2 regions of the Lactobacillus leichmannii genome follow, and region 2 is predicted to be linked to the other one. Evidence: predicted binding sites of a transcription regulator. Region 2 holds the regulator's gene; the other holds the start of a gene.

Region 1 (11,745 bases), on a different contig from region 2:
TACACCTTGGGCATTAATGACGACCGGGTCAAAAGCAGCGACAACGGCGAACCAGCCGGTACGGCCGGGGTGCCGGAATTAAAGACCCTGCAATTAATGGGCCTGAAGAATGTCGCCGTCGTCGTGACCCGGTATTTCGGCGGAATCAAATTAGGGGCCGGCGGCCTCATCCGGGCATACTCTTCCAGCGTCAGCGAGGCAGCTGAAGCCATCGGCATCGTCAAGCGGGTTAAGCAGCAGGAATTGATTTTTACGATCCCCTACAACCGCTATGACAAGGTCGACCACTTCCTTAAGGAAAAAGAGGTCTTCGTTGCCGGCACTGAATATGGCGTAAACATCACCATTTCCATCTACCTGGACCTGGACCAGATTGACCCCTTTATCAGCGATCTAACCGAGCTCTTAAACGGTGAACCCAACCTGATCAAGGGGGACCAGCGCTATAACGAAATTCCCGTTAAAAGCGGAGAAAAAAGATTCTAACCAAAAATGACCAAGCATTTCTGCTTGGTCATTTTCTTTTGTCTGTTCAGCTTTATTGTTTTTTACCGCTATTTTTCTCAGCAGGCTTGTGCCCCCCCTTGGACCGCTCCTGCCACTTCCGGGGCTTGGCCTCGCCCTGATGCCAGACTTCAACGTCCGGCTCCTTAGTGTGAGTGCTATGTAAAACCAGGCGGTTAATCAAGTGGCTGAGGGGCTTGTATTTTTCCCCTAAAAGGCCGATCGATTCCACGAAGAGCTCAACGGCGATCAAGAGGCCGACCAGCAAGAGGGCCATGGCCCAGATCGGCGACAAGAGGAAAAGCATGGACACGAAGGAGAAGATCAAGGACAGGGCGTAAATCAGCAGTACCGTCTGTCTTTGGGTCAGGCCCAAGTTCATCAGCTGGTGGTGGAGGTGGTGCTTGTCCGCTTGGGAAATCGGCTTCTTGTTCAGCTTGCGGCGGATCATGGCATAGACCGTATCAGAGATCGGCACTCCCAAGATGATCACCGGTACCAGCAAAGAAATAAAGGTCACGTTCTTCAAGCCCTTTAAGGCTAAAACCGAGATCATGAAGCCCAGGTAGAGGGCCCCGGTGTCCCCTAAAAAGATCTTGGCCGGGTTGAAGTTGTAAGGCAAAAAGCCCAGGAGGCAGGCCGCCAGCATAAGGCAGGCGATCGGTACGTACAGGCCCTGGTTACGCAAGAAGAAGTAGCCGACAATCCCCATGGTCAAAAGCGAGATGCAGGACACACCGGCCGCCAGGCCGTCTAAGCCGTCAATCAAGTTGACCGCGTTGGTCAAGGCCAGGATCCAGAAGATGGTAATCGGCAGGCTGAGATACCAGGGCAAATTGATGGTCTGGCCGGTAAAAGGAATATTCAGCTCGGTCATCCGGATTTCGGCCAAAAAGTAGGTAATCATGGCCGCGATGAAGATCCCGCCCATTTTTTGCCCGGGCTTGAGTTCTAAAATATCATCGATCATCCCGGTCAAGACGATCACGCTGGACGCCAGCAAAAGGGCAAAGAGCTCGTGGGTCGGAAACTGCTCTCTGAGCAAGATGAAGGTCCCGATATTGTAAGTCACGAAAATCCCCAGTCCCCCGATAGTCGGCATGGGTTTCTTGTTGACCCGGCGGGCGTTAGGATTGTCCACCGCCCCCAGGACAAAGGCCAGGCGCCGGATGAAAGGCGTGATCGCTACTTGGATGATCACCAGTAAAAAAAGGTCAACGATAATCTTAAACATGAAATTCTGCTTTCTGAGTCTAGTTGAGTTAATTATACCGGGCTTTAAGGCGATTTGCCAAATGCTAACAAAAAAGTCCAGAATTCAATCTGGACTTTCTGCTTTATTTGGCAACTGCCACGGCACGTTTCTCCCGTATTACGGTGATCTTGATATTGCCCGGGTAATCGAGTTCTTTCTCGACCCTGTCCCGGATTTCGTGGGCCAAAACCGTGGTCTCATCATCTGAGATCTTGCCTGGCTCAACCATTACGCGGACTTCCCGGCCGGCCTGGATGGCATATGCCTGCTTGACGCCGTCATAGCTGCCAGCAATGTCTTCCAGTTCCGTCAAACGGCGGATGTAGTTCTCCAAGCTTTCGCTTCTTGCCCCAGGCCGGGCGGAAGAAATCGTATCCGCCGCCACGACCAGGTCAGCGATGAAGGAGAGCTTTGGCACGTCACCGTGGTGGGCAGCGATCGCGTTGACCACCAGGTCCGGTTCATGGTATTTCCGGGTCAATTCAACACCGATTTCTACGTGGGAGCCTTCGATATCATGGTCGATTGCCTTGCCAATATCGTGTAATAATCCCGCGCGAACCGCTAATTTTTCATCCAAACCAAGTTCAGCTGCCATGGTCCCGGCCAGCTTCCCGACTTCAATCGAGTGCGCCAGCACGTTCTGGCCATAGGAAGTCCGGTACTTCAGCCGGCCCAGAATCTTGACCAGTTCCGGGTTCATCCGGTGGATGCCCAGTTCCATCAAGGCACTTTCACCAGCCTCGTAAATATCGTCGTTGACTTCCTTGCGCGCCTTGTCAACCATCTCTTCGATCCGGGCCGGATGAATCCGCCCGTCCTTGATCAGTTTCTGCAGGGCCCGCTTGGCAACTTCCCGTCTGATGGAGTCAAAACCGCTCAAGGTGACCGTCTTTGGCGTATCGTCAATGATCAAGTCTACCCCAGTCATGGCTTCAAAAGAGCGGATGTTCCGGCCTTCGCGGCCGATGATCCGCCCCTTCATGTCATCGTTTGGCAGGTCCACGACTGACACGGTCGTTTCCGCGACCGTATCCGCCGCGCTGCTCTGGATGGCATCCACGATGATTTGGTGGGCAAAGCGGTCGGCTCTGGCACTGATTTCTTCCTCGTTAGCCCGAATCAGCTCCGCCTTCTCCTTGGTCAGGTGGTCGGAGACCTGGGCCAGGACAATCTTCTTGGCCTCTTCTTCGTCTAAGTGGGAGATTTCCAGCAGCTTGTCATTCTGCTTCTCGACCAGCCCGTGCGCTTCTTCCAGCAAACCAGCGGCTTTTTCTTCCTGCTTTTTGATTTGGTCTTTCCTTTGTGTGAGTTGTTTCTCCCGGTCATCGAGCAGGCTGCTGCGGTGATCCAGGGCATCTTCTTTCTGCTGAAGGCGGTTTTCCTTGCGGGCCGCTTCTGCGCGGCGCCTGTTCAGCTCGTCTTCAACCTTCTGCCGGTAATCCCTGATTTCTTCCTGGGCTTCCAGGATCTTGGCCTTCTTCTCCGTTTCAGCATCCCGCTTAACGGCTTCAGCGGCCTGCTTCTGCGCCTGGACCTCAGCCTTGGCTGCTTCGACTTCGGCTTTCGCCTTGGCCAAAATTGCCTCCGCGCTCTGCCGGGCGTTTTCCGCCTTGGTTTCCCAGGCATTCTTCCGGATGGCATAACCAATCAGGCATCCCACGACAAGTGAAATAAGAAAAATTACAGCGACTGTTGCGAGAAGAAATATAGTATTATTCATCATGAGTTACGTCGCCTTTGTATTTAGAATTATTCACACATTACTAATCATATGTTACATTTTTGGTCAAGTCAATTCCTTAGCTGCATTTGCGGAAACAAAAAAGATTGCCAGGCCTCTGCTGGCAATCTTTTTATTGGCCAAAAACTACCTACTTATCAGTCTTTTCCGGACTTGGCGGCTCTGCTGGCTTCTCTTCGCCAGGAGCTGCCTTCTTAGCCCGCTGTTCCTTGACCTTCTCCGGATTTTCCTTTTCTTCCAGAGATTCAGCATCGATTCCGTAAGCCTTGCGGACCTGGGTCTGGATGTCCTCGGAAACGTCCGGGTGTTCCTCCAGGTACTGCTTGGCGTTTTCCCGGCCCTGGCCGATCTTTTCACCGTGGTAGGAGTACCAGGCCCCGGCCTTGTCGACGATGTCCTGGTCAGCAGCCATGTCCAGCAGTTCGCCGGACTGGGAGATCCCCTGCCCGTACATGATGTCGACTTCAGCTACCTTAAATGGCGGAGCAACCTTGTTCTTGACCACTTTGATCTTGACCCGGTTACCGATAACGTTGGTGGACTGCTTGATCTGTTCCGCCCGGCGGACTTCCAGCCGGATGGTTGAGTAGAACTTCAGCGCCCGACCACCTGGGGTGGTTTCGGGATTACCAAACATGACGCCGACCTTTTCCCGGATCTGGTTGATGAAGATGGCAATGGTCTTGGTCTTGGCAATCGTCCCGGAGAGCTTGCGCAAGGCCTGGCTCATCAGGCGGGCCTGGAGACCGACGTGGGAGTCACCCATTTCACCTTCGATTTCGGCCCGCGGCACCAGGGCGGCAACGGAGTCGACCACGACGATGTCGATGGCCCCGCTGGAGATCAAGGTGTCCGCGATTTGCAGCCCTTCTTCCCCAGTGTTTGGCTGAGACAGGATCAATTGGTCGATGTCCACGCCCAAGGCTTCAGCGTAAGCCGGGTCCATGGCGTTTTCCGCGTCGATGTAGGCCGCCGTGCCGCCCCGCTTCTGCACTTCAGCTACGGCGTGCAGGGCAACGGTCGTCTTACCGGAAGATTCCGGCCCGTAGATTTCCACGATCCGGCCCCGCGGGTAGCCTCCCACGCCCAAGGCCGCGTCCAGGGCCAGTGAGCCTGACGGAACAGTCGAGATCTGGGTGTCGACCTTCTCGCCCATCCGCATGACCGCGCCTTTACCGAAGTTCTTTTCAATTTTCTTTAAAGCCGCTTCAAGAGCCGCTTGTTTTTCATCTTTAGCCAATTTTTTCCCTCCTGGAAACTTACTAATAAACATTATACTTTGAAGGCCTGGTAAAAAGCAAGAAAAATCCGAACTAACGTTCAAATTGTTTCCTCTCCACTTACTAGTACAAGAAAAAAGCCCTTTTTTCCCCAATCTGACTTAAAAAATAAAAAATGAGTACCTTGCTGATACTCATTTTTAAAGAATAGTGATTTTCTAAATGCTTACATTGAACCCTTGAAGACATCCCATGAAGAATGGAAGTAGTCGTAGCCGGAGTAGATCGTGAAGATCAGAGCCAGGTAGAGCAGGATGGTGCCCAGGTGGAAGATGTCGCCAAAGAGCAGGAAGATGATTGACAGCATCTGGCAGGTGGTCTTGATCTTGCCAGGCATGGCAGCCGCCATGACCTTGCCGTTGTTTTCGACCACGATCAGGCGCAGGCCGGTCACAGCCAGTTCCCGGCAGACGATGATGGCTACCACCCAGGCTGGAGCCAGATTCAATGCAACCATGAAGATGAAGGCCGTCATGGTCAGCATCTTGTCCGCCAGCGGGTCAGCAAACTTACCAAAGTTGGTTACCAGTCCCCGGGAGCGAGCGATGTGACCGTCAAACCAGTCGGTTGCGGAAGCAACGGCAAAGACGATCATGGCCACCACCCGGCTCCACAGAATTTCAGTCCCTGCCAGGGTGAATGAGCCGGCTGGCCATTGGGCAATCAGCAGGATCATGAAGACAGGAATCAAAAAGATTCGGAAAACAGTCAGTTTATTTGGTAAATTCATTGCTTTAAATTCCTCACTTTTAAGAATTAATGGTCATTCTTCTCTTATTGCTTGCTGCTGGAAGCGGCAGATGATGATGGAGCAGCTGATGACTGGCTGCTTGGGGCAGCGCTGGATGAAGCTTGTGAGCTTGATTTAACGCTGGAGCTGGAAGCAGCTGGCCGGCTGGAAGCTGAGCTTTGCACGCTGGAACTTGCCCGGCTGCTGTAGCTCGTACTGGTATTGGTGTTAGTGTTGGTGCTAGTCGTGCGGCTTGCCGCGGAGCTGCTTGCTGAAGCAGAGCTGTCACCCAGGTAGATAGTCAAACGGGTCGTGCCGTTGATTGGAGTGAACGGAATCTTCTTGCCGCCAACAGTTACAGTCACGCCAGTATCAGTCCCCAGGTAAACGATCAAAGTTTGCCCCTTCTTGACAGTTTCCGTGTGCTTTTCACCGCTTTGCAGGGTCCCCTGGTTGGTGATCACGTTGTCAACGGAAACGTAGTAGTAGATGCTTTGCTTGCTTGACCGGACTACCAATGGCGTGCTGGACTTGATGCCAGTTACCCGGTAGCTTGAGCCGCCAAGTGAAGCAACCTTGATTGAGCTGGTCTTCTTTTTCTTGGATGAAGAAGAAGCTGATGAGCTCTTCTTGCTGGAAGACTTCTTGGAAGTAATCGTGACGCTGGAGCCAGCATTTTCCTTCTGGCTGCTTGACCCGGTCTTCTTCATGTTGGCAAAGACCATCCCCCCGATCAAAAGCAAAAGGGCGATCCCGCAGCCCAGGGCCAAGCGGGGCACAAGCTTGCGCCACTTGGCGTCCTTAGGAGCTTTCTCGGCAGCTTCCCGCTTGGCTGGCCGGCTGGCACTGATTCTGGCCGGCTCTACTGGAGCTGCTTCTTCTTCATGAGCTTCCTCATGAACTTCTTGAGCCGGACTGCTTGCTGCCGGCTGGCTGACTTCGCTCGTGACTTCATTTGCAACTTCGCCTTGGTACTGGCTCAGCAATTCCTTGCCGTCCAAGCCGACGATTTGCGCGTACTGGCGGATGAAAGCCCGGACGTAAAAGTCGCCTGGCAGCTTGTCGAAATCGCTGTTTTCGATTGCTTCCAGGTAGCGGCTCTGGATCTTCGTAGCCTTCTCAATATCGGAAATTGAAAGGCCCTTGGCCTCTCTTGCCTTACGTAGTTGTTCTCCAATGCCTGACATTATTAACCTCTTCAATCACTTTAAAATTCGTTTATAAATTATAGCACAATAGCCGCGGATGTGTCGCCCTATTCCAGCCAGCCGCCACTGACATAAATCGTTTGCCCGGTCAGGTAGTCGCTCTCAGGGTTAAGCAGACAGTCAACCCAGTAGGCAATTTCCTTGGGCTTGGCCAGGTGGCCGGCCGGAATTTCTTCTGCCAGCTCTTTTAAGGTTTCCGGGGAAAACATGGCATTCATGGCCGTGTTGACCGCCCCTGGGGCAACGACATTAACCGTGAAGCGGCTGGCGGCAACTTCCCGGGCATAGGCCTGCGCAAAGCGGCTGATCCCGCCTTTAGTCGCGCTGTAGACTGCTTCCATGGCGCTGCCCTGGCCCCCGTAAACTGAGCCCAGGTAGACGATCCGGCTGTGCTCTTGCTTTAAAAGCTGGCTTTCCAAAAGCTTGGTTAGCTTGATCGGGTTCTCCAAATTGACCTTGATGATCTGGTCAATGACCTGGGAACTCTGGCTGCCCAGGAAGTCATAGTTGGTGATCCCTTGGGCAAAAACGACCGCGTTGACGGGCAAAAGACTGCTGGCAAAATTCTTGAGCTGGTCGTCGCCTGCTAAAAAGTTCAGCTTGATCGGCATGAAATCCTGCAAGGAATGCTTTTCCGCCAGAGTCCTGGCCAAATCGCTGGCCTCTTCCCAGTTGCGGTTGCAGTGCAGGTACATGGACCAGCCAGACTCAGCCAGGCGGGCCGCAATGGCCTGGCCAATGCCGCCGGTTGCCCCGAAAATCAGTGCTCGCTTCATTGGTCATGCTCCTCAAGCAGGCGGGCCGTGTTGATGCTGGCGCCCTTGAAAAGCTCCTGGCAGTAGGCCCGGTAGTCGGCAAAATTCATGGCCTGCATCTGCTCAACATTGGCAAACAAGTCTTCCTCACCCAGGCTTTCTTCAGCCATCTCCACGGCAAAACCCGACAAATTGTCCAGGCTGCGCACGGTTTGGGCCAGCCAGCTTCTTTTGTGAATCTCAAAGAGCTGGCGCATTTCCATTTCCTGCTTTTTGGAAAAAAGCTTGTCTGGCGCCAGTTCTGCCTTGATCTGGTCCAGCAGCTCTTCTGCTTCCGGGCTCATCCCCAGCAAGGCCGCGTAGGCCCCCTGCCGGGTATAAGTTACGCTGATCTGGAGTGGCTGGCTGACCAGGCCGGCTTGTCTGGCGCTGGCAAACCAGTGGCTGGCGGCACCTAGCTTTGATTCTAGCATGATTTCCAGCAAAATTTGACTCATATCCCGACTTGCTAAAACTTTCTTAAAGTTTGGCAAAGGGATAGCCACCATAAACAGGGGCACTTCCCCGCCGATCAGGTTCCAGTCCTGCCCGCTTGGCAAAAAGGGCACCAAGTCCGCTTCTTTTTGCGGCTTGCCCGGGCGCAGGTATTGGTTTGACAATTTCATGGCCTGTCTAAGAATGCTCTTGACCTGGTTGTCGGTAAAGTCCCCGCAGGCAACAAAGGACATGCGAGCGGCCACGTAGTTTTCATCATAAGCAGCCTGGAGCTTTTCCTTAGTCACGCTGGCAATCGATTCCTTGGTCCCGGCCACGTCGATGGCCAAATTGCAGTCACCATAGATGCCCCGCAGGAGCCGGTCGCCCAGGATCCAGTCAGGCTCATCCTGGTACATGGCTAATTCCTGCTGGATGATGGGGATTTCCTTGGCCACATTCTCATCGGTAAAGTAGGGCTGGCCAACCAGCTTGAAGAGCAGGTCGATCATGGGGCCAACATTCTTGAGCCCGCTGGCGTAATACATGGTTTCATTGAAAGAGGTAAAGGCATTGACGCTGGCCCCCATCTTTTCAAATTCCAGGGACAAGTCGCCTTCTTCCGCGGCAAAAAGCTTGTGCTCCAAAAAGTGGGCCAGGCCGGGCACGGGCTGGGAATCAGCGCTGCCGAAATCGACGATAATGCCGAAAAAGCGCTGGTTAAAACCCTTGCGCCGGATCACCTGGGCCTTGAAGCCGGAAGGGAAATCTTTTCTGATAATTTCTGGTTTGATCATTTTAATACATAGCTTTCATTCAGATACAGCTTTTGGGCAAAGTCAGCCAGCCGGCCGCTGGTCACCCGGCTGACCGCGGCCATCATATCAAAGTCCTCGTAGTCGGCATGGAGCTTGTAGCGGAGGTCTTTGGCTAAAAGCCAGCTGGCATGGTCCTGGTTGAGCAAGTGGCGGTTGGCCAGCGCCTGCCGGCTCTGCTTGAGCAGGCCCGGATCGATCCGGCCGTCAGCCACCATCTGCATCTCCTTGCCGATGATCTGCCGGGCTAAGTCCAACTTGTCCGGATCCAGGCCGGCGTTGACCAAGAAGAGGGCATTGTCAGCATACCAGTTGCTTTCCACCGCGTAAGCCGCCCCGTTTTCCTCCCTGACCTTGCTGAAGAGCCGGGAGGACTGGTCTCCGGTCAAGTATTGGCGCAAGACCGTCCCCGTGGCCAAATCCTGCAGGCTGGGCTGGCCCTTGTAGGCATAGCCCAGGAAAAGCTGGGCCTGCTGCTTGCCCTGCTCGTCTGTTTTCTCAATCCGCAAGTCCGGGGCCGAAATCAATAAGTCCCGGCTGCCAAAGTCCAAGGCCAGGCCCGGCCAGCCTTCTTCTTGCAGCTTCTTTTGCAAAAGGCGCTTAACCTGGCGGGCATCATAGACATGGCCAAATACGCAGCTGGCCTGGGTCTTGATGGCATCGGCAAAGCGGCGGACTTCTTGGCTGGTCGCTTTCGTAATATCTTCAATCGAGCCGATGAAGCTGGCCGCGTAATCTGGCTGGTCCGCGTACCAGTTGTTGAAAAAGGCGCTTAAAGCCGCGTTGCTCGGCTCAGCCATGAGCTCCTGGTATTCTTCTTCCAGCTGTCTTTGGGCCAGCTGGACAGAGCTGGGCGTAATCAAGGGCCGGGTGGCCAGGCCAGCAAAAGTTTCTGCTATCTGCCGGTAGTTGTAGTCCGGGTCCAGGATTTCCTGGGGCTCAACGAAATTGGCCAGGTAAGAAATGACCATTTCCTTGCCAAAAAGCTGCACGACTGCTTCAAACTGGAAGGAGTAGCGCTGCTGCAATTCGACCTGCTGGAGGCCGGGATCCGGAAAGAGTTCGCTTTCGTTCATCTGCATGCGGCAGAGCAGGCTGGCCATAGACATGTTGTGCTTGGTCAGCGGCAGGCGGACGAACAGGCCCAGGTTGCCGCTGGTGAATTTTTGATTGCTTTGAATGCTGATATTTTCTTCGTTCATTATTTTTATTCTTCTTGTCCTTCAGGCGGCAAAAGCACCTTGCGCGGCTTGGAGCCTTCCGGCGGGCCGACTACCCCGTGCTCCTCCAGCTCGTCAATCAGGCGGGCAGCCCGGTTGTAGCCGATTCTGAACCGCCGCTGCAGCATGGAGGTGCTGGCTGACTGCTGGCGGCGGACCAGGTCCACTGCCTGCTGGTAGTACTCGTCGTCAACGTCGTCATCGCTGCTTTCGTCATCATCCCCGGCCTGGGGAATCATTTTCTCGTCGTATTCAGCGCTTTGCTGGCCCTTGACCCAATCAACGACGGCTTCGACCTCATCGACATCGATGTAGGCCCCTTGAATCCGGTCAGGCTTGGAGGCCCCGATCGGCAGGTAGAGCATGTCCCCCCTGCCCAGCAGCTTTTCAGCGCCGACCTGGTCCAAAATAGTCCGGGAGTCGACCCCGCTGGAAACGGCAAAGGAAATTCTTGACGGCACATTGGCCTTGATCAAACCGGTGATGACGTCCACACTCGGCCTTTGGGTAGCCAGGATCATGTGGATGCCGGCGGCCCGGGCCATCTGGCCCAGGCGGACGATGGAGTTTTCCACGTCGTGGCCGCCGACCATCATCAAGTCGCTCAATTCGTCAACAACGACCAGAATATAAGGCAAAGGCTCCATTACCGGCCGGCTGGTATCCTTATTGTTCTCAGCCACCTTGCGGTTGTATTCGCCCATATTGCGGACGCTGCCGGCAGCAAAAAGCTTGTAGCGCCGCTCCATTTCGTCGACGACTTTTTTCAGGGCCTTGGAAGCCAGGCGGGAGTCAGTGACAACCGGGATCATCAAGTGCGGAACCCCGCTGTAGACTGACAATTCGACCATCTTCGGGTCGATCAAAACCAGCTTGACTTCATCCGGCCGGGCCTTCATCAAGATACTGGTCAAGATCGTGTTGATGGCCACGGACTTACCGGACCCGGTTGACCCGGCCACCAGCAGGTGGGGCATCTTGGTCAAGTCAGCGCTGATGATCTGCCCGGTCACGTCCTTGCCCAAAGGCACCATCAAAGGATGGTCCTTGGCCTTTTGGTCCTGGTGCTCCATGGCATCTTTAAAAGCCACGGACTGGGCCTTCTGGTTAGGCACTTCAATCCCGATATAAGGCTTGCCCGGAATCGGGGCTTCAATTCTGATGTCCTTGGCCGCCAGGGCCAGGGCTAAGTCATCGGCCAGGTTGACAATCCGGGAGACCTTGACCCCGACGGCTGGCTGGACTTCGTAGCGGGTGATGGTCGGGCCTAAGATAGCCTTTTTAACATTGACTTCCACCCCGAAGCTCTTGAAGGTTTCCTCCAAAATAGCCGTGCTCTGCTTGATTTTATCCTTGTCGCTGGACTGGTCACTGGCCTGGACGGCCTTTAACAGAGACAGGGGCGGGAACTGGTAGTTGTCATCATAGCTGACCGTGCTCTTGTCCAGACCATGGTCAACCTGCTGGTCGGCCAAAATCATCTTCTGGTCATCTTCAGCCTGGCTGCGGGGCTTGGGCGGGTCATCCAGTTCCAGTGAATGAGTGACCGGCGGGTCAGGGTGCTGCTCTGCCACCTGGATTTCCGGCAGGGAAGGCTTGGCTGCCTGCTTCTCTGCCTTCTCTTGCCTTGTTTTTTTCTCCGGCTTGACTTCTTCGCTATACTGCCAAGAGTCGGTCAGCTTCTCCCGGTTTTTGGGATCTTTTTTTTGCTGCTCCCTGTATTCAGAGTACTTTTCCTTTAGCTGGCCGGCTCCATCCTT
Region 2 (11,745 bases):
CGCCTGCAGGGCAGCAAGGGGCAGGGCCTGGCCACCTACCGGGAACTGATCCAGAACCTGGCCACCAAGACCCGGCCGGAAGGCGGAGCCTTAACTTTAGTCCTGGACCGCTGGATCAACAATGTCCAGACGGCAGTAGCCAGTGAAATTCCTTTTGATGCCCCCGGCTTTCAGACAGCCGTTGACCAAAAGATAGTCAGCCAGATTTCCTCTTTGAGCGAAATGGTGCATGGCTATGACTTTGCCCAGCTGTTAGAGCGCTATTACCATGCCTACCTGGCCGGCGACGAGGATACCAAGGGTAAGGTGGTTAAGTGGTTTAGAGGGGAATACCGGCTGAAAACAGAAGCTAAGCAGGATCTGGGCGTCAACATCATTATTTCTGATGAAGACTGGTACGAGTACTTGAAGCTTTTTGCCGTCTTTTTCCGCCAGGCTGGCTACAGCGGCATGTTTATCATGGTCGATGAATTAGTCAACCTCTACAAGATTCCTAACGCCATCTCCCGTCAGTACAACTATGAAAAGCTGCTCAGCATGTACAATGACGCCATGCAGGGCAAGGCCAAGTACCTGGGCATTATTATGGGGGCCACGCCCCAGGCAGTCGAAGACCGGCGGCGGGGCGTTTACTCTTACGAAGCCCTCAGGTCCCGCCTGGCCGAAGGCAAGTTTGCCAAGGAAGGGCAGCGGGACCTGTATGCTCCCGTGATCCGCCTGGAACCCTTGACGGCAGAAGAAATGCTGGTTTTAACGGAGAAACTGGCCGACATGCATGCCAGCCTTTATGGCTATGAGCGGACGATCAGCGAAAAGGACCTGGCTGACTTTATCAAGATTGAATATGCCAGAGTTGGCACGAGCAGCATGATCACCCCAAGAGAAATCATCCGGGACTTTATCGAGCTGCTGGACATTGTCTTGCAAAATCCCGGCCAGACCGTGCAGAGTCTTTTGACAGACGGGGACTTTGCCTACACTAAGTCAGACGCCGTGTCTGATGAAAAGACCAGCGACTTTGCGGAATTTACGATTTAAGTTTTAATTAGGGAAGTTTTTTATGGATGCTTTTTCCCGCTATGCTCCCTTCATCCAGGACTATATCTATTCCCGGGGCTGGGAGACCCTGCGGCCTTTGCAGACAGCAGCGGCCCAGGTAATTTTTGCTACTGACGATAATTTGCTTCTGTCGGCTTCGACTGCTTCCGGGAAAACCGAAGCAGCCTTTTTCCCCATCTTGACAGATTTGGCGGAAAATCCGGCTGACTCTATTGCCTGCCTCTATATTGCCCCTTTAAAGGCCTTGATCAATGACCAGTATGACCGGCTTAAAGACATCTGTGAAGGCAGTGATGTCCCGGTTTGGCGCTATCATGGGGATGTTTCGGCTGCTCAAAAGCGGAAAATGTTCAAAAGGCCCCAGGGGGTCCTGCAGATAACGCCGGAATCCTTAGAGAGCCTGATAATCAACAAGCACGCGGATATTCCCCGCTTATTTGGCGATCTGCGCTATGTTGTCATCGACGAGTTGCACTCCTTTTTAAGAAGCGGCCGGGGCGGGCAGACCTTCTGCCTATTAGAGCGCTTAAACCGGCTGGCTGGTGTTAAACCCCGCCGGATCGGCCTGTCAGCTACGATCGGGGACCCGAAAGCGGCTGGGCAGTTTTTAGGGGCCGGATCGGGCCGTCAGACCAGGATTCCTAAGGTGAAAAGCCAGCCCCAGCGCTGGCGCTTGTCAATGGAGCATTTCTATAAAAGCGGTAACCAGGCTGGCGACCATTCTGCCTTGCCGGCCCAGGCCGTTTTAGATCAAGCCAGCGACCAGGCACCAGAATTAGCTGACCCGGGCCTGGCCTATATTTTTGACCATACCAGGGGCAAAAAGTGCCTGGTCTTTACTAACAGCCGGGAAGAATGTGAAGCTGTCTGCCAGGTTCTAAGGCAATATTGCGAATATAAGAATGAACCAGACCGCTTCATGATCCACCACGGCAACCTGTCCGCGGCCCTGAGGCAGGGGGCAGAGGCTATCATGAAAGACGAAGATGCCAATATTACGACTTGCGCGACGGCTACTTTAGAACTGGGTATTGACGTCGGCCAGCTGGAGCGGGCCTTTCAAATTGAAGCGCCCTTTACCGTTTCCGGCTTTTTGCAGCGGATGGGGCGGACTGGACGGAGGGGCAATCCAGCAGAGATGTGGCTTGTCATGCGCGAAGAGCAGGCTGAAAGCCGGGCCATGCTGCCAGTTTTGCTTCCTTGGTCGCTTCTGCAGGGGATTGCCTTAGTTGAGCTGTATTTACAAGAGCGCTGGGTTGAACCGCCAAGAGACCACCAATTGCCATACAGCCTCCTTTACCACCAGACCATGTCTACTTTGATGGCCGGCGGGGAGATGAGCCCGGCAGAACTTGCTTCCCGGGTTTTGACCCTGTCCTACTTCCGCTGGGTCAGCCAGGATGACTATAGAGTTTTGCTCCGCCACTTGATCAAGACCGACCAGATCCAGCTGACGGAAAATGGCGGCTTGATCGTCGGCCTAGCCGGCGAGCGGGTGACCAACAATTTCAAGTTTTACGCCGTTTTCCAGGAAAACGAGGAATACAGCGTCCACGCTGAGTCAGAAGAACTGGGGACGATCGTTAAGCCCCCGCCCTTGGGTGAAAAAATCGCCATCGCCGGCCATGTCTGGGTGGTTGAAGAAATCGACCGTCGCCGCCGGCAGGTCTACGTCCACCAGGTTAAAGGTCGGATCCCAGCATATTTTGGGGATGTAGCCGGCGACATCCATCCCAAAGTTCTCCAGCAGATGAGGAAGATTCTGGCAGAAGAGAGGCAGTATCCTTACTTGATGAAAAACGCGGCTGCCCGCTTGAGTGAAACGAGAGCAATGGCGGAAGCCGCTGGCCTGCCAGATAAGCAGCTGATTAACCTGGGGGCTAAGACCTACTGCCTTTTCCCTTGGACGGGTTCTTATGCTTTTCTGGCCCTAGAGCGTTTCTTGCGCCTGAAATGTGCCAGCCGTTTAGGGCTTAAGAATATTGACTCAGTCCGGCCATACTACATCCAGTTCAGCATGGATGTCAGTGTAGGAGACTTTTACCAGATTCTGGCTGAAGAAGTCGCTAAAGACTTTGACCCTTTGGACTTGCTCTATCCAAAGGAAGTGCCGGTTTTTGACAAGTATGATGAATACCTGCCAGATGACCTGGTCAGAAAAGAATTTGCCTATAGTGTCCTGGATTTGACTGAAATGCGGCGGGCAATCGGAGAGATTACGAGACAAATGGCTTAAAAAAGATGTACAATAATGTCTAATAATCAAATCTTGATTTTTAGAAAGGACATTTATGTCAGTAAGCAAGCGTCCGATTTCCGGTTTTCAAGAATTAGAAACAGCCGCTGATGACAGCGATGAGATACATTTTAAGTTAAATGGCCAGCAGTGGCTGTTAGTTGATGACGGCAATCCTTTGACCCCGGCCAGCAAGACCTTGATCAACTGTGATTTGCCTGAAGAGCAGCAGTTTTTTGCCAATACGGAGGAATTTCTGACCTGCCAGATAGGCGGTCAGTCCCTGGCTGACTGCTGGCCCCAGATGAGCGAGGTAGCTGTCTGGAGCGTGCAGTTTGACAGCCTGGAGGAATTTGTCCAAGCGATTAAAGACGGCTGCGACATTAAGTTTTCTTTAGCCGGCCGCCAGTACAGCCTGGGCCAGTCCAGTGAACGAAAGGTCTATCGGCAGCTCGCCTGGCGTTTGGAGAAGGGCGGGCAGATGAAGGTGGAAAAATTTGCTGACTTGAAGCAGCTTTTGGCCTTTGAAATTGCCGGGCAAAGCCTGGGCAAGCAGTGGTCAGCCATGAAAAATGTCGACTACGGCTGATTTTAATCTAAATTTTTTTATGGAGAAAAGTTCTGGGAAAAGGCTTTATTTTTGAAAAAAACTAATTTCGTAAAGAATAAACCTGGTTTTACTTAATAAAGCAAGAAAAAGAGACTTTCATTATAAATAAAAGAAACTTTCTAAAATATCGGGTATAATATTTTATAGATCCGATATGACAGAAAGATGAAAACTATGAAAAGACAGCCGCAAACAATCAAGAGAATCATCCAGGCCTTGGCCTGCGGTCTGCTGCTTTTGCTAGCGACCAGCCTAACCGCCTGTTCCAGCAAGCAGGAGAGCAGCTATGCCCGGGCCAAGCAGTCTAAGCAGATAACCTGGGGGGTCCGGCCAGACACCAAGCTGTTCGGCTTGACCAACATCAAGACCGGCAAGATCGAAGGTTTTGAAATTGATCTGGCTACGGCCATCACCAAGCAGATCCTTGGCCCTAAAAGCAAGGCTGTCTTCCGGCCGATCACGGAAAAGACCCGGATCACCCTTTTGCACAACGGCTCCCTGGACGCCGTCATTTCAACCATGACCATCACCAAGGAGCGGATGAAGGTGATCGACTTCTCTGACGTTTACTTTAACGCCAACGAATCCATGATCGTTAAGAAGTCCAGCAAGATCAGAAGCATTGCTGACTTGAATAAAAAGGGAGTCGTGGTTATTGCCATCAAGGGGACCGACGTGGCCAACCAGGTGGCTAAGCTGGCTCCAAAGGCTAGCGTCAAGCAGTTTGACGACTACGGGTCAGCCTTCAACGCCTTAAAGGCCGGACAAGGGGATGTCATGATCGACGACAACGGGATTTTGGCTGGTTTGATCGCTGATACCCCGGAATTCACCTTGACCAAGGCCTCTTTAGCTGAGGAGCCATACGGCATCGGGGTTGAAAAGGGCCAGACCGAAATGCGCCAGGCGATCAATCAGGCCTTAAAGCAGCTGCGGGCCAACGGAAAATATGACCAGCTGGTCAAGAAGTGGTTCGGCAAGGTCTCCGGCTTTGACGTCAAACATGCAGAAAGCCAGAAGGTTAAGATTCAATAAGACGGAAAAACTAATACAAAAAGTAAAAAGCTAGGAGCAGATGCTCCTAGCTTTTTAGCTAGCATGTAAATTATTTGTATTTTAGTATTTTGATTTAGATTTAAAGGATAGCGCCGACAACGATCAGGCAGAGGCCGGCAAGCGTTGCGACCAGTTCCTTGCCTTGCTTGCGTTCGCCCAGCAGAGTCATCCCGCCGATAGTGGAGATGATTACGCTCAGCTGGCCGTAGATGAAGGCGTTGGTCACCCCGTTGACTTGAGCGGAGATGATGTAGGCGTAAGCTGCAATCCCGAAGCTGATGCCGGCAAAGAGGTCAAGGTAGCTGGCCTTTTCCTTGAAGGCAGCCTTGTTGCCGCTGAAGGCCAGGTAGATCACAGACCCCAGCAGGATCCCCAAGGTTTGCGGCAGGAACATGGATTCAGCGTCTGCCGTAATCGTCTTCGGGAAGGCAGAGTAGGCCAGGTAGCCGATCGTGGTCAAGACCAGGAAGAGGATGTCCTTGTTGGTGGTCTTCTGAGTGAAGCCGTCGCCCTTTTCAGTGTAGGCGGTCAAGATGACGCCGACCATGATGATGACCAGGGCAATGATCCCGAAGATAAAGTTGTTGCTGGTCTTCCATTCACCAAAGATCAAAGCCCCGATGATGGTATTGCCGACCAGCTGCAGGCCAGTTGAGATCGGCATGGTCTTGCTGACCCCGATCCGGGTGAAGGAGATGAACTGGCCGATTTGACCGATCGTCCATAAAGCACCGGACAGAAGGGACAGGAAGAAAACTGGCATGGAAATGGCCGGATGCTGGATTAAAGTCACGATGATGCCGACAATAGTCGCCCCCATGCCGACGCCGAAGATCTGGTTGGCCGGCTTGCTGTTTGGCACCTTGTTGACGATCCAAGGCATAACCCCCCAGCCGATGGCCGGCAGTAAGGCAATGATGATATTCATTAATTGAAAACTCCTTTAACTAATAATTTGTCGAATAGTTATTAGATTAACGGAGTTTCAGGAAAATAGCAATAGAAAACGCTATGAAAATGTCAACCGTTTTCAGAAAACGGTTGAAAAGGAAAAGATGCTTTGCATAAAGCAAAACATCTTTTCAAAAAAATATGAGCTAATCGAGTTTGCTGACCGGCAATACTGTATTAATCAATATTTGCTCTGTAAAGACCGACGACCTTGCCCAAAATTTGTACATGGTTCAAGATAATTGGATCCATGGCATCATTTTCCGGTTGCAGGCGGTAGTGGAGGTCTTCTTTAAAGAAGCGCTTGACTGTTGCTTCCCCGTCATCAGTCATGGCGACCACGATTTCCCCGTTCTGGGCCGTGGTCTGCTTGCGGACGATGACATAGTCCCCGTTCAAGATACCGGCATTGATCATTGAAGTGCCGTGTACCCGGAGCATGAAGAGCTCACCGGCATCACTGGCCAGGTTCGGTGGAAGCGGGAAGTAGTCTTCCACGTCCTGGACAGCCAGGATCGGCTGGCCGGCGGTAACAACCCCGATGACCGGAATGTCTTTAGGCTTGATGCCCAAGGCGTCAAGGCCGGCGTGGGTGATTTCCAAAGCTCGGGGCTTGGTGGCGTCCTTGATGAGGTAGCCCTTGCGCTCCAGTCTGGTCAAATGGCCATGGACAGTGGAGGTTGAAGACAGGCCAACTGCCGCGCAGATTTCCCGGACCGTCGGCGGGAAGCCGCGGTTTTCAACGGTATCGTAGATGTATTGCAGAATTTCTAATTGTTTTGAGTCGTGAGTTGCCATAGTTACTTTTCCTTCGTCAAAAATCTTATTGTCGGTTATTATTTATTTTAGCAAATATTCGGGAAGTTTACAAACTGGCGTTCTAGGCTTAAAACTTTTTTTATTTTTGCAAAGCGAGTACACTATTCTTATCACTAGAAAGGCGGATATATATATGACAGAAGCAGATCAAGTCAGAAAAAGAATCAATGAATTATACAAGAAGAAGCAGGAAAGCGGCTTGACGGAGGCTGAAGAGGCTGAACGCAAAGAACTGCACAAGCAGTTTATCGCCAACTTCCGGGCAGGTTTCAAGCAGCAGCTGGACAGCCTGGTAATTGTTGACGATCAAGGCAAGGACGTTACGCCGGAGAAAGCCAAGCAAATTCAGAAGAAAAAGCTTCTCAGATAAGATTTATCCTTTAAAAATGGTCTGAAGTTTTGTAAGATAGTATTTGTGTGACTAACGAATGCATCTCCGCTGAGGCGGATAACAAATTAAGACCAATGGAGGTTTAGCGATAATGAATTTAGGTTTGGCGATTTTCTTGATTATTTTGGCAGCTCTTCTGGGTGCGGTTGCTGGTTTTTACGGTGCCCGGACTTACATGAAGAACTACTTTAAGAAGAATCCCCCGATTACCCGGGAAATGGTTGAAACCATGATGTCACAAATGGGCCAGAAGCCTTCAGCCAAGAAGGTCAACCAAGTGATGAACATGATCAAGCATCAGGCAGCTAAGAACTAGTCTAGTCAGCCATAGAGGGCTAGGGGAATCCTGGCGCTCTTTTTTCGGGCTATGGGGATTAGAAAAGAAGGAGAAAAAGATAAAACCCAAATAAAAGAGGGAGGAAAAAATGGATACTTTCAGCAAGCTGGGCTGGTTCTTTAAAGCCCACCGCAAGCGCTACGCCTTAGGGATCACGGCCTTAGTCCTGACTTCGGCAGCCAACCTGGTCCCGCCGCGGATCCTGGGCATGATGGCTGACCAGCTGGATACGGGGAGAATCAGCTGGCAGCAATTTTTTAGCTATGTTCTGGCAATTTTGCTGGCGGCTTTGGCCCTTTATGTCTGCCGCTATTTCTGGCGCAAGCAGATTTACGGCGGAGCGGCGATTTTGGAAAAAGAACTCCGCGGCCGGCTCTTCTGGCATTTTATGCAGATGGACCGGACCTTCTTTCAGCGCTACCGTACCGGGGACTTGATGGCCCGGGCAACCAATGACGTCCAGGCCGTGCAGAACGTAGCAGGTGACGGGATCTTGACTTTGATCGACGCGATTTTTACCGGGGGGACCACCTTGCTGGCCATGATGATCCTGGTAGACTGGCGCTTGACCCTGGTGGCCATGCTGCCGCTGCCCCTTTTGGCCTTCTGTGCCCGCTACCTGGGTGATCGCCTGCATGACGCCTATATGGATTCGCAGGCGGCCTTTTCCCGCTTGAACAACAAGACTCAGGAATCCTTGTCTGGGATTAAGGTCTTGAAGACTTTTGGCCAGGGAAAGGAGGATGCGGCAGCTTTTAACAAGATGACCTATGAAACGGTAGATATCAATAAAAAGGTCTTCCGGATCGACTCACTCTACGACCCAATGATTACCATGATCATCGGGATTACCTACATCATTACCATCATCTACGGTGGCCGGCTGGTTCTCAGCAAAGCGATCAGCCTGGGCCAGCTGATTTCCTTTGTGTCCTACATTGGGGCCATGGTCTGGCCAATGTTTGCCATTGGCTACCTGTTTAATGTTCTTGAGCGGGGGAGCGCCAGCTACGACCGGATTATGAGCCTGCTCAATGAAAAATCTTTGATCGTGGACTCAGATTCAATGGACAAGGAGCAGAAGCTGACTGGAGATTTGCGCTATCACGTGACCAGTTTTGCCTACCCGGATGAACCAGACAAGGCTGCCTTGGGGGCAGTGGACTTTGACTTGAAAAACGGGCAGACTATCGGCCTGGTTGGCCGGGTTGGCTCAGGCAAGACGACCATTATCCAGCTTTTGATGCGGGAGTTTGATAACTACAAGGGCCGGATCACTTTTGCCGGCCACGACATCCGGCAGATTCCCCTGGACGTCTACTTAAAAGAAATATCTTACGTTCCCCAAAACAACTTCCTTTTCTCCATGTCGGTCAGAGACAATATTGCCTTTGCCAAGCCGGATGCCAGCCAGGAAGAGGTCGAAGTGGCGGCTAAAAAGAGCGCCCTTCACGACGATATCCTGGCCTTTCCAAATGGCTATGAGACCATGATCGGGGAAAACGGGGTTTCCCTGTCGGGCGGGCAAAAGCAGCGGATGTCGATTGCCAGAGCCCTGCTTCATGACAGTGAAATCTTGATTTTGGACGATGCTTTGTCAGCTGTTGACGCCAAAACTGAAAAGGCGATCTTGACTAAGCTTCGGCAAGAACGGGAAAAGAAAATTACCGTCATCGCTGCCCACCGCTTAAGCAGCGTAATGGATGCTGACTTGATCCTGGTCATGCAGGACGGGCAGGTGGCAGAAAGAGGGACGCATGAAGAATTGCTGGCCAAGGGGGGCTGGTATGCCCGGATGTGGCAGCGGCAAGAATTAGCCCAGAAGGTAGGTGAAGATGACGATGAATAATGAAGACTTCCAGTCAGTCTGGCAGCAGCAGATTTCGACCAAAGAGCAGGGGCAGATTTTAAAGCGGCTCTGGACCTTTGTCTGGCTTTACAAGGGGGAATTACTGACTGCCGTCTTAGGGATGGTGGCAGTTTCCGCGATCAATATGCTCTTGCCGACCTGGCTGCGGTATTACATGGACCACTATTTGAAGGCGGGCAAGGTTGACTTCAGCACGTTTTATTATGTTGCCTTGATCTACGGCATTGGCGTGGTATTTAAGGCGGTCTGCCAATTTACCTATGAATACCTTTATGCCCTGGCCGGGGAAAAGGCATTGGAAAAGGTCCGCCGGGTCCTTTATGCAAAAATTCACACCCTGGGGATGCGGTATTTTGACCAGACTCCAGCCGGGTCGATTTTGTCCCGGGTAACCAACGACACGATGACCCTGGGCAACTTTATGCAGGTTTTCTCTGCCTTTCTGTTAGGGATCGTCTCCATGGTAACCGCCTTGATTGCCATGTATATGGCTGACCCGGTGGCCGGGGGGATCGTGACGGCCTTTATTCCACTTATCGTTGGGGCAATCTGGCTTTATAACCGGGTCAGCTCCAAAATCTACCACGAATACCGGGCCCGCAACTCTTTGATCAACACCAAGCTAGAAGAAAGCATTGCCGGAATTTCCGTGATCCAGCAGTTTCGCCAGGAAAAGCGGATAGACGATGATTTTGAAAAAATCAACCGCCAGCAGATGCAGACCCGCTTCAAGCTGATCAGAACCAACGGCCTGCTCTTGTCGCCGTTTACGACCCTGCTCTATTCGTTGGCCTTAACCTGCGTTTTGGTCTGGTTCGGTTACCCCCTCCGGGCAACTTTTGTCCCGGCCGGGATGATCTATGCTTTTGCAAACTATGTGCAGAACTTTTTTAACCCCTTGTCGGACATGATGAACTCGCTGACCTTCTTTACCGACGGGATCGTGGCTGGCAAGCGGATCTTCAAGATTTTGGACCAGGAAGAATACGAGCCTGAGCAAAAAGAGCTGGCCAACGCCAAGATTACGGAAGGGAAAATTGAGTTTAAGCATGTGTCATTCTCATATGACGGCAAGCATGACGTTCTCCGCGATGTTTCCTTCACCCTTAATCCAGGCGAGACCCTGGGGATCGTTGGCCACACGGGTTCAGGCAAGAGTTCAATCATCAACGTGATGATGCGCTTTTACGAATTTCACTCGGGCCAGATCCTTTTGGACGGGATCGACATCCGGGACTTTTCCAAGGCAGAATTACGGCAAAAAATAGGCCTGGTTCTCCAGGAACCCTTCATGTTCTATGGGGACGTGGCTTCCAACATCCGCTTGTACAATGACAAGATCACTGATGAGCAGATTGAGGAAGCCGCTAAAACTGTCCAGGCTGACCGCTTTATCGAAAAATTGCCTGGGAAATACCATGCTAAGGTCATTGAAGGCGGATCGGAATTCTCCAGCGGGGAAAGACAGCTGATTTCCTTTGCCCGAACCCTGGTAACCAATCCTAAGATTTTGATTTTGGACGAAGCAACGGCCAACGTGGACACGGAAACAGAAAGTTTGATTCAAGCAGGACTCAAAAAGCTCCGCCAGGGCCGCACGACCCTGGCTATTGCCCACCGCCTGTCAACGATTGCTGATGCTGACCAGATCATTGTTTTAGACAAGGGGAGAATCGTCGAACATGGCAAGCACGAGGACTTGCTGGCCCAAAAGGGCTACTACTATGACCTTTACACCCTCCAGCAAAACCGGGAAAACTAAGAATGAATTAAGACAAAAAAGAGCGCGCCCAGAAGACGCGCTCTTTTATTATTCTAATCCGGCAAGCTGGAGATTTTTAACAAAGGGGAGACTTTTCAAATCAGCCAAAAGGGTGTTGATGTCTCCTTCAAGGCCGGCCAGGTCCAGGGACATCAAGACGCTGGCGTGGCTGGCCAAAGGGATGGCCTGGGAAATAGTCAAAACCGAGGCCCGGTGGTCGGTCACGCAGGTCAAAACGGCTGACAGGGCCCCAGGTAGGTCAGCTAAAAGCAGAGACAAGACCGCCTGCTGACCCCTTGCAGGGTCCTTGGCTCTAAAAACATAGTCTTTATAGCGGTAATAAGTGTTGCGGGAGATGCCGATCCGCTCAGTCGCCTCGGTGACGGTGGCTGCTTCCCGGCTGTCCAGCATTTCCCTTGCCTCTAGGACCTTCTCCAGATAGTTGGGCAGGATCTTTTTATGAACGTAAAAATAGTCGGCCATGGCAAATTCTCCTTTGACATATTGCTTTAATTTTTGTTTAATAATAAGTAACTTTTCCCTTGTCAGGCCTTGCGGATAATGATACTATGTTTTTGATTCAAAAACAAGTGTCCCTAGATTAGAAACAACGGAGGCGGGTATGCAAATTGCAATCTTAGGCCGTGGCGTGGT

The links. Region 2 encodes LexA, which represses DNA repair genes until DNA is damaged. Its sites were predicted from a motif close to CNAACANNTGTTNG; they were not measured.
Region 1: a site for LexA is predicted at 4,813-4,826, ahead of recA (recombinase RecA). Genes of this name have one in related genera too.

Annotation. Positions count from the first base shown of each region.
Region 1 is NZ_QOCY01000044.1:232,885-244,629, reverse strand. It holds gene DS743_RS06425 (YigZ family protein) at 1-486, shown strand, start outside; gene DS743_RS06420 (glycosyltransferase family 4 protein) at 539-1,738, opposite strand; gene rny (ribonuclease Y) at 1,842-3,485, opposite strand; gene recA (recombinase RecA) at 3,634-4,743, opposite strand; gene pgsA (CDP-diacylglycerol--glycerol-3-phosphate 3-phosphatidyltransferase) at 4,950-5,513, opposite strand; gene DS743_RS06400 (helix-turn-helix domain-containing protein) at 5,558-6,700, opposite strand; gene ymfI (elongation factor P 5-aminopentanone reductase) at 6,769-7,497, opposite strand; gene DS743_RS06390 (M16 family metallopeptidase) at 7,494-8,747, opposite strand; gene DS743_RS06385 (M16 family metallopeptidase) at 8,744-9,967, opposite strand; gene DS743_RS06380 (DNA translocase FtsK) at 9,973-11,745, opposite strand, start outside.
Region 2 is NZ_QOCY01000042.1:85,868-97,612, forward strand. It holds gene DS743_RS04785 (ATP-binding protein) at 1-1,038, shown strand, start outside; gene DS743_RS04790 (DEAD/DEAH box helicase) at 1,061-3,295, shown strand; gene DS743_RS04795 (hypothetical protein) at 3,351-3,884, shown strand; gene DS743_RS04800 (transporter substrate-binding domain-containing protein) at 4,080-4,940, shown strand; gene DS743_RS04805 (GRP family sugar transporter) at 5,041-5,889, opposite strand; gene lexA (transcriptional repressor LexA) at 6,090-6,710, opposite strand; gene DS743_RS04815 (DUF896 domain-containing protein) at 6,865-7,101, shown strand; gene DS743_RS04820 (YneF family protein) at 7,214-7,438, shown strand; gene DS743_RS04825 (ABC transporter ATP-binding protein) at 7,548-9,308, shown strand; gene DS743_RS04830 (ABC transporter ATP-binding protein) at 9,301-11,091, shown strand; gene DS743_RS04835 (ACT domain-containing protein) at 11,140-11,574, opposite strand; gene DS743_RS04840 (homoserine dehydrogenase) at 11,714-11,745, shown strand, end outside.